4 regions of the Mixta hanseatica genome follow, and region 1 is predicted to be linked to each of the others. Evidence: predicted binding sites of a transcription regulator. Region 1 holds the regulator's gene; each other region holds the start of a gene.

What was found. The regulator PurR, encoded in region 1, represses purine synthesis genes. The targets are predictions, from matches to a motif close to CANGCAAACGTTTGCNTG.
Region 2: the regulator PurR is predicted to act here: its motif matches at 1,972-1,989, upstream of purH (bifunctional phosphoribosylaminoimidazolecarboxamide formyltransferase/IMP cyclohydrolase).
Region 3: the regulator PurR is predicted to act here: its motif matches at 1,447-1,464, upstream of purM (phosphoribosylformylglycinamidine cyclo-ligase).
Region 4: the regulator PurR is predicted to act here: its motif matches at 1,549-1,566, upstream of cvpA (colicin V production protein).

What each region holds. Positions count from the first base shown of each region.
Region 1 covers NZ_CP082904.1:2,056,240-2,059,734, forward strand. Annotated here, with positions in the region: gene punC (purine nucleoside transporter PunC) at 1-56, opposite strand, end outside; gene punR (DNA-binding transcriptional activator PunR) at 168-1,076, shown strand; gene purR (HTH-type transcriptional repressor PurR) at 1,112-2,137, opposite strand; gene cydH (cytochrome bd-I oxidase subunit CydH) at 2,421-2,510, shown strand; gene K6958_RS10010 (C40 family peptidase) at 2,573-3,379, opposite strand.
Region 2 covers NZ_CP082904.1:3,949,382-3,952,876, forward strand. Annotated here, with positions in the region: rRNA gene K6958_RS18710 (16S ribosomal RNA) at 1-1,536, opposite strand, end outside; gene purH (bifunctional phosphoribosylaminoimidazolecarboxamide formyltransferase/IMP cyclohydrolase) at 2,116-3,495, shown strand, end outside.
Region 3 covers NZ_CP082904.1:3,135,132-3,138,626, forward strand. Annotated here, with positions in the region: gene uraA (uracil permease) at 1-611, opposite strand, end outside; gene upp (uracil phosphoribosyltransferase) at 672-1,298, opposite strand; gene purM (phosphoribosylformylglycinamidine cyclo-ligase) at 1,522-2,559, shown strand; gene purN (phosphoribosylglycinamide formyltransferase) at 2,556-3,194, shown strand; gene pstB (phosphate ABC transporter ATP-binding protein PstB) at 3,257-3,495, opposite strand, start outside.
Region 4 covers NZ_CP082904.1:2,972,127-2,975,621, forward strand. Annotated here, with positions in the region: gene purF (amidophosphoribosyltransferase) at 1-971, opposite strand, end outside; gene cvpA (colicin V production protein) at 1,008-1,493, opposite strand; gene dedD (cell division protein DedD) at 1,670-2,368, opposite strand; gene folC (bifunctional tetrahydrofolate synthase/dihydrofolate synthase) at 2,358-3,495, opposite strand, start outside.

The DNA.
Region 1 (3,495 bases):
AAACCCAGCGTGCTGAGCAGGGCCAGATAGAGCATAAATCCTTTTGAACCAGGCATCTCTTTCTCGTTTATAAGCAGGTGAACAGACGGCGCGAGGGTAAAGGATGTTTTTCTCAATGTGAAACGCTAAAATTTGCCGCTTGATATCAAAATTTTTGCAGGCAAAAAATGTGGTCTGAATATGCACTGGAAGTGGTTGATGCCGTGGCGCGTAACGGCAGCTTTTCTGCTGCCGCGGAAGAGCTGCACCGCGTACCCTCAGCCATCAGCTATACGGTGCGTCAGCTGGAATCCTGGCTGGCGGTGCCGCTTTTTGAACGGCGGCATCGCGATGTGGTGCTGACCGAGGCAGGAGAGCTTTTTATTCGCGAAGGACGCGCTGTTATCAAAAAAATGCTAGCCACGCGGCGACAGTGTCAACAGGTGGCGAACGGCTGGCGCGGGCAGTTAAGCATTGCGGTGGATCGTATCGTTAAACCGCAGCGTACCCGCCAGCTGGTGCTCGATTTTTACCGGCACTTTCCGGATATGGAGCTGTTGATTACGCCGGAAGTGTTTAACGGCGTCTGGGATGCGCTGGCCGACGGACGGGTGGATGTGGCGATTGGCGCAACCCAGGCGATCCCGGTGGGCGGGCGCTTCGCCTTCCGCGATATGGGGGCGCTCAACTGGCGCTGCGTGGTCAGCGTTAATCATCCGTTAGCCGGCATAACGACCCAGCTGCAGGATGATGATATTCGTCCCTGGCCGTCGCTGGTGCTGGAAGATACCTCGCGCGCGCTGCCGCGACGTACCACCTGGACGCTGGATAATCAGCGCCGGCTGGTGGTGCCCGACTGGGAAAGCGCCTTTGATTGCCTGCGCGCCGGGCTGTGCGTGGGGATGGTGCCCGGCCACTTTGCCGCGCCGCTGCTGCAAGCCCGGCAGCTAACGGAGCTGACCTTACCGCAGCCTTTCCCGGATAGCTTCTGTTGCGTGAGCTGGTCAGAGCAAAGTAATTCACCCGCGCTGCGCTGGCTACTGGACTATCTTGGCGATACGGAAACCATCAATCGGGAATGGCTGCGTGAGGAGTAGCAGGCTCAGGAAGCGGTTTTCCTGAGCCTCAGGCATTAACGGCGGTAGTCGCGGAACGGACCGTCAGCAACGGAGCGGCGTTCAATCAGCGTAGGATGCACTTCAATGGTCTGCGGTTCTTCGCGTTTGCTGGTAATACGGTCCAGCAGCATATCGAAAGCGGTTTCGCCCAGCTGCTCTTTTGGCTGATGTACCGTGGTCAGCGCTGGGGTGAAATAGCGCGCGTTGCGCACGTTATCGTAGCCGATAACGGAGATATCCTGCGGCACGCGCAGCCCCATCTCATCCGCAGCGCAAATCGCGCCCATCGCCATAATATCACCGCCGCAGAAAACAGCGGTAGGGCGCTGCTTTTGCGCCAGGATTTGCTGCATGGCGCGATAGCCCGATTCCGGTTCAAAGTCGCCCTGCACGATCCACTCATCACGTACCGGGATGTTGGCTTCATTCAACGCTTTTACGAAACCTGCAAAACGTCCGCTGCCGGTGTTGCGCTCCATCTGGCCGGGGATCGCGCCGATGTCGCGGTGGCCGCGCTCGATCAAATAGCGCCCGGCCAGATAGCCGCCTTCAAACGCGTTATCCAGCACGGTATCGGTAAAATCGCCGCGGGATTCGCCCCAGTCCATCACCACCATAGGGATATTGCGGTTCTCCTCAAGCATCTTCAGCAGTGCTTCAGGATACTCAGAACACATTACCAGCAGGCCATCCACGCGCTTCTGCGCCATCATGGAGAGGTAAGCCTGCTGTTTCTGTAAATCGTTGTGGGCATTGCCCAAAATCAGGGTATAGCCGCGAGCGAAACAGCGCGTTTCCACCGCTTCTATAATCTCAGCGAAATAGGGCGCTTCGCTGGAAGTCGCCAGCAGACCAATCGATTTGGTATGGTTAACCTTCAGGCTGCGCGCAACGGCACTGGGCGAATAGTGTAATTCTTTGATGGCTGCCCAGACGGCCTCTCGGGTCTCTTCCGCGACAAAACGCGTTTTATTGATGACGTGCGATACCGTAGTAGTGGAAACGCCGGCACGCTTTGCGACATCTTTGATTGTTGCCATTAAAAAGATACTCCTGCGCCTGACGTAATAGTCTGATCAGGCTAATGTTAATCGTTTGCGTCCGCATGGCGTTATTCAGCACGCATAAAGGTGAAATTGGCGGGCTGAGGTACGTCTGATAGGCGGGACGTCTTTAAAATAAGGGTTGGCAACGGTGGTTTTTTGTCGTTGCGCAACGCAAGGCGGGGATTCTATCAAGGTGGCGCAAAGAAAACGAGATTTTTACCAGGGAGTATGGGAAAATCTATACCGTTATTTTTTGTGTGGTTAAAGGAGAGGGTGAATGAGCACCGATTTAAAACTATCAATAGGCACCACGGTTGCGGCATTGCTGATGATTATTGCATTTAGCTTCACTGCCGTAATGCACTGATCGCAGCACGAAGGATAAAAAAAGCCTGTCACTAAGACAGGCTTTTTTGTTGCGCAACAGCGTTAGCGAATGGTGCGCGGCGTCATCACGCGGCGCGCGCCAACATAGTGCCGCTGCCAGTAATCATCGCTAAGCTGGCTAATCTGGATATCTTTACCGGTTCGCGGTGACTGAATAAAGCGGCCGTTACCCAGATAGACGCCCACGTGATCGGCCGCGCCGCGGTTATTGATGCGGAAGAAGACCAGATCGCCTTTCTCCAGCGCCTCACGGTTAATCGGAGCCGCATCACGCAGGTGATACATCTCATTGGCGGTACGCGGGATCTTAAATTTCACTACATCTTTATAGGCGTACCAGACCAGACCGCTGCAGTCGAAACCGGTATGAGGCGAGGTGCCTCCCCACAGATAAGGCTTACCTAGCTGACTCATCAGTTTGTTCATCGCCGTTTCACGCGCTTTTTGATAGCGTTCACGGTGCGCCTTACTCATTTCCAGCGGCCCGCGCTTTGCGAGCGCCGTCGAATTTTTGTCGCCGCGCTGACGACCATAGCGTTGTTTGCTCTTTTTAAGGCTGCTTTTTTTCACGCTGGCGGTTTTGGTTGCGGCGCGACTTTTTTTTGTGCTGGCGGCGGTTACCACCGCAGGCTTGCTTTTTTTCTTCAGCTTGTTTTTTTCAACGCTGGCCGGACGCGCCTTTTTACTGGCCGTTTTCACCGGCCGACGCTTACGACGATCGTCGTCGCGGGCGATTTTTTTATCAACTTTATGCTGGCTGGCCTTAACCGGCGCCTGCGGCGATGCCTGGGCAACGTTAAAAAAGAGTTGGGCAACGGTCAGCATAAAAAGCGTAATCAATAAACGCATGGTGTGGTTACACTCAAAGCGCAGTGATAGCGCAAGGTTAATCTTATTTCTGCCATAGCGGCAGACTCCTGGTGGCCAATTCTAATCGAACTTATTGCGAAAAGATAAAGCCTTTT
Region 2 (3,495 bases), 1.9 Mb from region 1:
GGTGATCCAACCGCAGGTTCCCCTACGGTTACCTTGTTACGACTTCACCCCAGTCATGAATCACAAAGTGGTAAGCGCCCTCCCGAAGGTTAAGCTACCTACTTCTTTTGCAACCCACTCCCATGGTGTGACGGGCGGTGTGTACAAGGCCCGGGAACGTATTCACCGTGGCATTCTGATCCACGATTACTAGCGATTCCGACTTCACGGAGTCGAGTTGCAGACTCCGATCCGGACTACGACGCACTTTATGAGGTCCGCTTGCTCTCGCGAGGTCGCTTCTCTTTGTATGCGCCATTGTAGCACGTGTGTAGCCCTGGCCGTAAGGGCCATGATGACTTGACGTCATCCCCACCTTCCTCCGGTTTATCACCGGCAGTCTCCTTTGAGTTCCCGGCCGAACCGCTGGCAACAAAGGATAAGGGTTGCGCTCGTTGCGGGACTTAACCCAACATTTCACAACACGAGCTGACGACAGCCATGCAGCACCTGTCTCACGGTTCCCGAAGGCACTTCCGCATCTCTGCAGAATTCCGTGGATGTCAAGGCCAGGTAAGGTTCTTCGCGTTGCATCGAATTAAACCACATGCTCCACCGCTTGTGCGGGCCCCCGTCAATTCATTTGAGTTTTAACCTTGCGGCCGTACTCCCCAGGCGGTCGACTTAACGCGTTAGCTCCGGAAGCCACGAGTCAAGCTCACAGCCTCCAAGTCGACATCGTTTACGGCGTGGACTACCAGGGTATCTAATCCTGTTTGCTCCCCACGCTTTCGCACCTGAGCGTCAGTCTTCGTCCAGGGGGCCGCCTTCGCCACCGGTATTCCTCCAGATCTCTACGCATTTCACCGCTACACCTGGAATTCTACCCCCCTCTACGAGACTCTAGCCTGCCAGTTTCGAATGCAGTTCCCGGGTTGAGCCCGGGGATTTCACATCCGACTTGACAGACCGCCTGCGTGCGCTTTACGCCCAGTAATTCCGATTAACGCTTGCACCCTCCGTATTACCGCGGCTGCTGGCACGGAGTTAGCCGGTGCTTCTTCTGCGGGTAACGTCAATGAATAAGGTTATTAACCTCACTCCCTTCCTCCCCGCTGAAAGTACTTTACAACCCGAAGGCCTTCTTCATACACGCGGCATGGCTGCATCAGGCTTGCGCCCATTGTGCAATATTCCCCACTGCTGCCTCCCGTAGGAGTCTGGACCGTGTCTCAGTTCCAGTGTGGCTGGTCATCCTCTCAGACCAGCTAGGGATCGTCGCCTAGGTGAGCCGTTACCCCACCTACTAGCTAATCCCATCTGGGTTCATCCGATGGTGTGAGGCCCGAAGGTCCCCCACTTTGGTCTTGCGACGTTATGCGGTATTAGCCACCGTTTCCAGTGGTTATCCCCCTCCATCGGGCAGATCCCCAGACATTACTCACCCGTCCGCCACTCGTCAGCAGAGCAGCAAGCTGCTCTCTGTTACCGTTCGACTTGCATGTGTTAGGCCTGCCGCCAGCGTTCAATCTGAGCCATGATCAAACTCTTCAATTAAAAGTCTGATGCTCGAGAAAAACGTCGTAATGAATTACGTGTTCACTCTGAGACTTGATACTGCAATTATTTTTGCGATATCCCGTCCGTGAGTGCCCACACAGATTGTCTGATAAATTGTTAAAGAGCGGTGCGACCGGCGTTTCGTGCCGTTGTCGCGAGGTGGCGTATATTACGCTTTCCTCTTTCAGAGTCAACCCCTTTTTCAGAAGTTTTTCTCCGGCGATTCAGACTTCGCTGAACCGCTCAACACCGCGTGGCGTAAGCCGTTGTGCCGTGTCGATGGAGGCGCATTATAGGGAGTTCTCGGCGGCCTGCAACCGCTAAATTGCAAAAAAATGACTGTTTGCTGCAATCCCCAGCAAAACCGCTATTTATACGCAGTTATCCACAGAATTATGCACCTGCCGCCGGGATTCTAATTTAGGCGAGCATCACGCAAACGTTTTCGCTACAATGCCAGCCGACGTTAATAATGCCCCTGATGGGGCGTTACCTGAAGCTTACCTTTATAGAAGGCCTGTTAAGCTTGATGTAACGCTCTTTACTTGCGAACTAAAGCCAAGGGATAAAACCACCATGCAACAACGTCGTCCTGTACGCCGCGCTCTGCTCAGCGTGTCTGATAAAGCCGGTATCGTCGAATTCGCTCAGGCTCTTTCCCAAAGAGGCGTTGAGCTACTCTCCACTGGCGGCACGGCTCGCCTGCTGGCTGATGCTGGCCTGCCGGTAACAGAAGTCTCTGATTACACCGGCTTCCCGGAAATGATGGATGGACGCGTTAAAACTTTGCATCCGAAGGTACACGGCGGCATTCTCGGACGTCGCGGTCAGGATGATGAGATCATGAGCCAGCATCACATCGATCCGATCGATATGGTTGTCGTTAACCTTTATCCCTTTGCTCAGACCGTCGCGCGCGAAGGCTGCACACTGGAAGACGCGGTAGAAAATATAGATATTGGCGGGCCGACCATGGTGCGCTCGGCAGCGAAGAACCATAAAGACGTGGCGATTGTGGTTAAGAGCAGCGATTATCAGGCGATCATTGCCGAGCTGGACGCTAACGATAACGCCCTCTCCTTTGATACCCGCTTCGATCTCGCAATCAAAGCATTTGAACATACCGCTGCCTATGACAGCATGATCGCTAACTACTTCGGCAGCCTGGTGCCGGCCTATCATGGCGAGACCAATACGCCTTCAGGCCGTTTCCCGCGCACCTTAAATCTGAACTTCATTAAAAAGCAGGATATGCGCTACGGCGAAAACAGCCACCAGCAGGCTGCTTTCTATATTGAAGAAGAGATTAAAGAGGCGTCCGTCGCCACGGCCCGCCAGCTACAGGGCAAAGCGCTCTCTTATAATAATATTGCCGATACTGATGCCGCGCTGGAGTGCGTAAAAGAATTCAACGAGCCCGCCTGCGTGATCGTTAAGCATGCCAACCCTTGCGGCGTGGCGGTCGGCAGTTCTCTGCTGGACGCCTACGAGCGCGCCTTTAAAACCGACCCTACCTCAGCCTTTGGCGGCATTATCGCTTTTAACCGCGAGCTGGACGAAGCCACCGCGCAGGCGATCATTAGCCGACAGTTCGTTGAAGTGATCATTGCGCCATCCGCCAGCGACGCCGCCCTGCAGATCACTGCGGCAAAACAGAACGTTCGCGTCCTGACCTGCGGCGATTGGCAGCAGCGCATCGGCGGTTTAGATTTCAAACGCGTTAATGGCGGCCTGCTGGTACAGGATCGCGATTTAGGCATGGTCGACCGCAGCCAGCTGCGCGTGGTGTCGAAGCGCCAGCCTACCGAGCAGGAGCTGCGTGATGCGCTGTTCTGTTGGAAAGTCGCCAAGTTCGTGAAATCCAATGCCATCGTTTATGCGCGCGATAATATGACCATCGGCATTGGCGCCGGTCAGATGAGCCGTGTCTACTCCGCTAAAATCGCCGGTATCAAA
Region 3 (3,495 bases), 1.1 Mb from region 1:
CAGTCGACGATGCCCATCGCCCAGGAAAGCAGATAGCCCGCCAGCACGCCGATCAGAATAGGGATGATCGCCATAAAACCGCGAAACAGTACCGAACCAAACACGGTTACCGCCAGCGTCACCAGGGAAACGGTCACCGCGGTACCATCTACCGTCGCGCCGCTGGCAGGCAGCAGGCCGGCCATATTCGCTGCGACGCCCGCCAGTTCCAGCCCGATAACCGCGACAATCGCGCCCATCGCCGCCGGTGGGAACATCACATCCAGCCAGCCGGTGCCCGCTTTTTTCACAATCAGCGCCACCAGACAAAACAGCACGCCGCACAGAATAAAGCCGCCCAGCGCCACCTCATAGCCCAGAGGCAGCAACAGCAACACCGGCGAAATAAAGGCGAAGCTGGAACCTAAATAGGCAGGGATTTTACCCTTACAGATAAATAGATAGAGTAAGGTGCCGATGCCGTTAAACAACAGCACCGTTGCCGGATTGATATGAAACAGAATCGGCACCAGCACCGTCGCGCCGAACATGGCGAACAGATGCTGAAAACTGAGCGGAATCGTTTGCAGTAGCGGTGGACGTTCGCTAACGCCAATCGCGCGACGAGTCATGGAGTATCCCCTTGGGCTGTTTTTGGCAAAAAAAAGCCGACTCTGCGGTCGGCTGAATAATTATTTGGTTCCGAAAATCTTATCACCCGCGTCGCCAAGACCGGGGATGATGTAACCTTTCTCGTTCAGGCCGTGATCGATGGAGGCGGTATAGAGTTCAACATCCGGATGCGCCTTTTCCAGCGCGGCAATGCCTTCCGGCGCGGCGACCAGCACCAGCACCTTGATGGAGTTACAGCCCGCTTTCTTCAGCAGATCAATGGTGGCGATCATCGAGCCGCCGGTGGCCAGCATCGGGTCCACTACCAGCGCCATGCGCTCTTCGATATTGGAAACCAGCTTCTGGAAATAAGGGACCGGCTCCAGTGTCTCTTCATCACGGTAAACGCCCACCACGCTGATACGCGCGCTTGGCACATGCTCCAGCACCCCTTCCATCATACCGAGACCGGCACGCAGAATCGGGACAACGGTGATTTTCTTGCCTTTGATCTGGTCAATTTCTACCGGACCATTCCAGCCTTCAATGGTGACTTTTTCAGTTTCCAGATCGGCAGTGGCTTCGTAGGTCAGCAAACTTCCCACTTCAGATGCCAGTTCGCGAAAGCGCTTGGTGCTAATGTCTTGCTCACGCATCAGGCCCAGTTTATGTTTGACGAGCGGGTGTTTGACTTCCACGATCTTCATTGTTGTACTCCCGGAGTGTTGAGCGGAAAAAAAAATCGCCGGATTATACCGCCTTTTGTCTGCCGCGCCATATGCAATCAGGCAATAAAGCGTAAAAGGCGGCGGCTGGATCAAGCATCATCGAAAATAAATAATCTGCAACACTGGCCTCGCAAACGTTTGCCTGCGCTGTTAGAATTGCCGCGCTTTAATTCAAACCGCAAAACCGCGTGGGGATTCCGCAGTGACCGACAAGACCTCTCTCAGCTATAAAGACGCCGGCGTTGATATTGATGCAGGCAACGCGTTAGTCGATCGTATTAAAGGCGTGGTGAAACAAACCCGTCGTCCGGAAGTGATGGGCGGCCTCGGCGGTTTCGGCGCGCTCTGTGCGCTGCCGCAAAAGTATCGCGAGCCGGTGCTGGTTTCCGGCACCGACGGCGTCGGCACCAAGCTGCGTCTGGCGATGGATCTGCAGCGCCATGATACCATCGGCATCGATCTGGTCGCCATGTGCGTTAACGATTTGGTGGTTCAGGGCGCAGAGCCGCTCTTCTTCCTGGATTACTACGCCACCGGCAAGCTGGATGTCGATACCGCTTCCGCCGTGATTGGCGGCATCGCCGAAGGGTGCTTACAGTCGGGCTGCGCGCTGGTAGGCGGTGAAACCGCAGAGATGCCGGGGATGTATCACGGCGAAGATTACGACGTGGCTGGCTTCTGCGTCGGCGTGGTGGAAAAGTCAGAAATCATTGACGGCAGTAAAGTACAGGATGGCGACGTGCTGATCGCCCTCGCCTCCAGCGGCCCGCACTCTAACGGCTATTCTCTGGTGCGTAAAATTCTGGAAGTCAGCCAGACCGACCCGTTAAGCGAGCAGCTCGACGGCCAGCCGCTGGCCGATCATCTGCTGGCCCCGACGCGTATCTACGTTAAAAATATCCTCAGCCTGATTGAGCAGATCGATGTGCACGCTATCGCCCATCTCACCGGCGGCGGCTTCTGGGAAAATATTCCGCGCGTGCTGCCGGAAAATACCCAGGCGGTTATCGATGAAGCCAGCTGGCAGTGGCCGGCAGTCTTTGGCTGGCTGCAGCAGGCGGGCAACGTTAGCCGCCATGAAATGTACCGCACCTTTAACTGCGGCGTCGGCATGGTGATCGCCGTCAGCGCCGCCGAAGCAGATAAAGCGGTTGAACTGATGAATGCCGCAGGCGAGCAGGCGTGGAAAATCGGCGTAATTAATGCCTCTGACGCAGAAGAGCGTGTGGTTATCAAATGAAGCGGTTGGTCGTGCTGATATCGGGTAGCGGCAGCAATCTGCAGGCGATTCTCGATGCCTGTCAGCAGGGCCGCATCAACGCCAGTGTGGCGGCGGTGTTCAGCAATAAGGCCGACGCGTTTGGCCTTGAGCGCGCCCGCAGTGCGGGCGTTGCCGCCCATGCGCTTTCCGCGTCCGATTATGAAAGCCGCGAGGCGTTTGATCGCCAGCTTATGCGCGAGATCGACGCCTGCGCGCCCGATTTGGTGGTGCTGGCGGGCTATATGCGTATTCTTAGCCCGGCCTTTGTCGCGCATTATCACGATCGCCTGCTGAATATTCATCCTTCTCTGCTGCCGAAATATCCGGGGCTGCACACCCACCGTCAGGCGATCGCCAACGGCGACCGCGAACATGGCACCTCGGTGCATTTTGTGACCGACCAGCTGGATGGCGGCCCGGTGATCTTACAGGCCCGGGTACCGGTATTTGGCGGCGACAGCGAAGAAGAGGTGATCGCACGCGTGCAGCATCAGGAACATGCGATTTATCCGCTGGTGATTAGCTGGTTCGTTGCGGGCCGGCTGATGATGCGTGATAACGCCGCCTGGCTTGATGGCAACCCGCTTCCGCCGCAGGGCTACGCGGGCGATTAAGCGTTGCCGGCGTTAAACGAATAAACCCTAATTCAGAGCCAGCCTGCTGGCTCTGCGCTTTTTCAGCCAAAGCGTCCGGTAATATAATCTTCCGTACGTCGTTGCCGCGGCGTGGTAAACAGCGTATCGGTATCAGCAAACTCCACCACCCTTCCCTGATGCATAAATGCGGTATAGTCAGAGACGCGCGCCGCCTGCTGCATATTATGTGTTACCAGAAGCAGGGTGAAATGCTGCTTCAGCGTGGTCATCAGCTCTTCAATTACCAGCGTGGAGATCGGGTCCAGCGCCGAGGTTGGCT
Region 4 (3,495 bases), 920 kb from region 1:
CCCTGACGGTAAGGCTTATCAAGGATGCGGGCGATTTCCAGCGCCACGTCGGTGGAAGTTTCCGGGATAGGGATCACCACATCAATATCTAAATCTTCCCACTCGCGGGCGATTTTCGCGCCCAGCTTGGTGCCCATGCGGACGCGGGCGCTGTAGACCGAAATCTTATCGAGGAAAGAGTCCGGGCGCGCAAAATAGACATATTCAAACAGGCACGGGTTATTGCGCGGGTTTTCAGCGCATTGGCGGGTGTAGAGCTGACCGTTAACGGTGATATAGACCGCTTCGCCCGGCGCCACGTCGCGCAGAAACTCAAAGCCCAGCGTATCCAGCGCCACGCTTTCCGAAGCGACCATATACTCGGTGCGGCCTTCAGCCAGATCGCGTTTGCCCATCACTAACGGACGAATACCGTTAGGATCGCGGAAGGCGACCATGCCATGCCCGATAATCATCGCCACGCAGGCGTAGGCGCCGCGCACCTGCTGATGTACAGCGGCCACGGCAGAGAAGATATCGTCCGCTTCCAGCGGGTGGTGCGGACAGCGATCCAGCTCCTGAGCGAAGATATTCAGCAGAATTTCAGAATCGGAGGTGGTATTCACGTGACGGCGACCGCTTTCAAACAGCTGTTTACGCAGCTCGTGCGCATTGGTCAGGTTGCCGTTGTGGGCCAGGGTAATACCGTACGGGGAGTTGACGTAGAAAGGCTGCGCTTCGGACGCGCTGGAGCTACCGGCGGTAGGGTAACGCACATGACCGATGCCCATATTGCCCTGCAAACGCTGCATATGGCGTGCTTCGAACACATCGTTGACCAGCCCGTTCGCCTTACGCAGACGGAAACAGTTCAGCGCATCGATGGTACAAATGCCTGCGGCATCCTGCCCACGGTGCTGCAGCACCGTTAACGCGTCATAAATCGACTGGTTGACCGGCATAAAACCGGTGATACCGACAATACCGCACATGTTGTCATATCCTCATTGGCCGCACACCCGGCGCGATTACCGGGGCAAAAAACTCGACGTGCTTTGCAGATAGTCAAAGAACCATCTGATGATGTAACTGAACTCAGGAATCAGTTGAGACTGTTGCCAGTCCGGGCTTTTGGGAAAGCCGGTAAAGGTATCGAGGAAGAACAGCATCGCTGAAACGATTAGCACGCCGCGCAGCGCCCCGAAGCAGACACCCAGTACTCTGTCGGTTCCCGACAAACCCGTTTTTTCGACCAGCGAGCCAATCACATAGTTCACTATCGCTCCGACAATCAGGGTAGCGATAAAGAGCACTGCGATAGCGATGCCGTTGCGCACCAGCTGATCGTCAAATCCGGTGAACCAGACAGCAAGGAAGGGATAGTAATGACTGGCAACAAAGAATGCGCATCCCCAGGTGATAAGAGATAAAGCTTCCCGAACAAACCCACGGATCAGGCTGACAAGAGCAGAAAAACTAACAATCCCAATGATGACGTAATCTATCCAGACCATGAACTCTTCCAGCGACAATGCCCCTGCATCCAGTTCGGGGCGCATTCTAACAGAAAAAGAAAACGTTTGCGTAGCGTTTTCCCCATCACATAAAAATAAAAAATCGGCCAAAAAAATGCAGCGGAGACAGGCGCAGCGGCAAAACCCGGTACGGGATCCGCTGCTGCGCCCATTGCTTAACGCGCGCTATAAGGCTTAACTACGCCGCTCAGTCCAGAGAGGCTTTTCAGTTCGCCTACCGCCGACTGCATTTTCGCCTTCGAGGCATCCGGGCCGACATAGATGCGAGTAATCTGCCCCTGTACCGGCGTTGAGGGCACGGTAAAGGCGCGGTAACCGGAAAGACGCAGCTGTGCCACGATCTCATTCACTTTCGCGGCATTTTTCAGCGCGCCGAGTTGCACCACATAAGCCTGCCCGGTCGGCGCCGTTTGTTCTACCGGCTTTGGCTGTTCTACCGGTTTCGGCTTCGGCGTTTCTACCGGCTTCGGTTTAGGTGGTTCCACCGCTTTGGGCTTCGGCTGTTCCGTGTTTACTTTCGGCGGCGATTGCACCACCGGCGGCGGAGCAACTACCGATGGCGCGCTGTTATGCTGCGGTACAGCCGCGCCGTTATCGCCCGACTGCTGCGGACGATTGCTGCCGCCCCCGATCGCCGCGCCTGCGCCCTCTGGCGGCTGCGAAGGCAGCGACTGCGTGACCGGCGGCACCATATCGCTATCCTGCTGATCGTCCGGCTTCGGCACCAGCGGGATCGCCGCGAATTCTTCTTTATAATGTTTTTTTTTGCCGTCAAGCAGGCCTGGCAGCACAATGACGCCAACGGCGACCAGAATGACCGTGCCGACTAAGCGGTTCTGAAACTTACTTGCCACTGCCCTTCTCCGTATCCATCGCTTCCATGACCTGTGCCACGGTATGGAAAGATCCACATACCAGCACAATATCCTGCTCAGCTGCCTGCTGCATGGCGGCCTGCCATGCAGCGGTAACAGAACCAAAGGCATGCGCCCGATCCGTTTGCAGCTCGGCCATCAGCTGTTCAGCGCTGGCGCCGCGCGGGCCTTCCAACGGCGCTAAATACCAGCAATCCACCTGCGGAGCCAGAGACGCCAGGGTACCGGCAATATCTTTATCATGCAACATGCCCACCACCGCATGCACCTGTCCCGTTTTCGGCAACTGCGCCAGCCGTCCGGCCAGATAGCCTGCGGCATGCGGGTTGTGCGCCACGTCCAGAATCACCCGCGGCTGCTGCGCCACGGTTTGAAAGCGTCCCGGCAGCACCGCTTTATCCAGATGCTGACGAATAATCGCTTCACTGACCTGCAGCCCGGAGGCACTTAACGCCGCCAGCGCCGTCGCCGCGTTAGGCAACGGCACCTGCGGCAACGGCAGGTTTTCCAACGTGACGTGGGCATTACTGAAGCGCCAGCCGCTTTCCTGCGCCTGCCAGCTCCAGTCGCGCCCTACCTGCTGCAGCCCAGCGCCGGTTTCCTGCGCCACCTGAGCGATGCTTTGCGGCATATCAGGCTCGCCGACTACGGCAGGTTTGCCGGCCCGGAAAACGCCCGCCTTTTCGCGGCCGATGCTTTCACGATCCGGACCCAGCCAGTCGGTATGGTCCAGCGCGATGCTGGTGATCGCCGCCACATCCGCATCAACGATATTGGTGGCGTCCAGGCGACCGCCCAGCCCCACTTCCAGGATCACCACATCCAGCGCCGCCTGTTTAAATAGCTGCAGCGCCGAAAGCGTACTGAATTCAAAATAGGTCAGCGAGGTGTCGCCGCGTCCCGCTTCGATAGCGGCAAAGCTGGCGCTATGCGCCGCTTCCGGCAGCTCATCGCCCTGAATGCGCACCCGTTCGGTATAGCGCAGCAGGTGCGGCGAGCTATATACGCCCACGCGATAACCGGCGGCCATCAGCAGCGTTTCCAGCGTACGGCAGGTGGTGCCTTTGCCGTTAGTGCCGGCAACGGTGAAAACAAAGGGGGCGGGT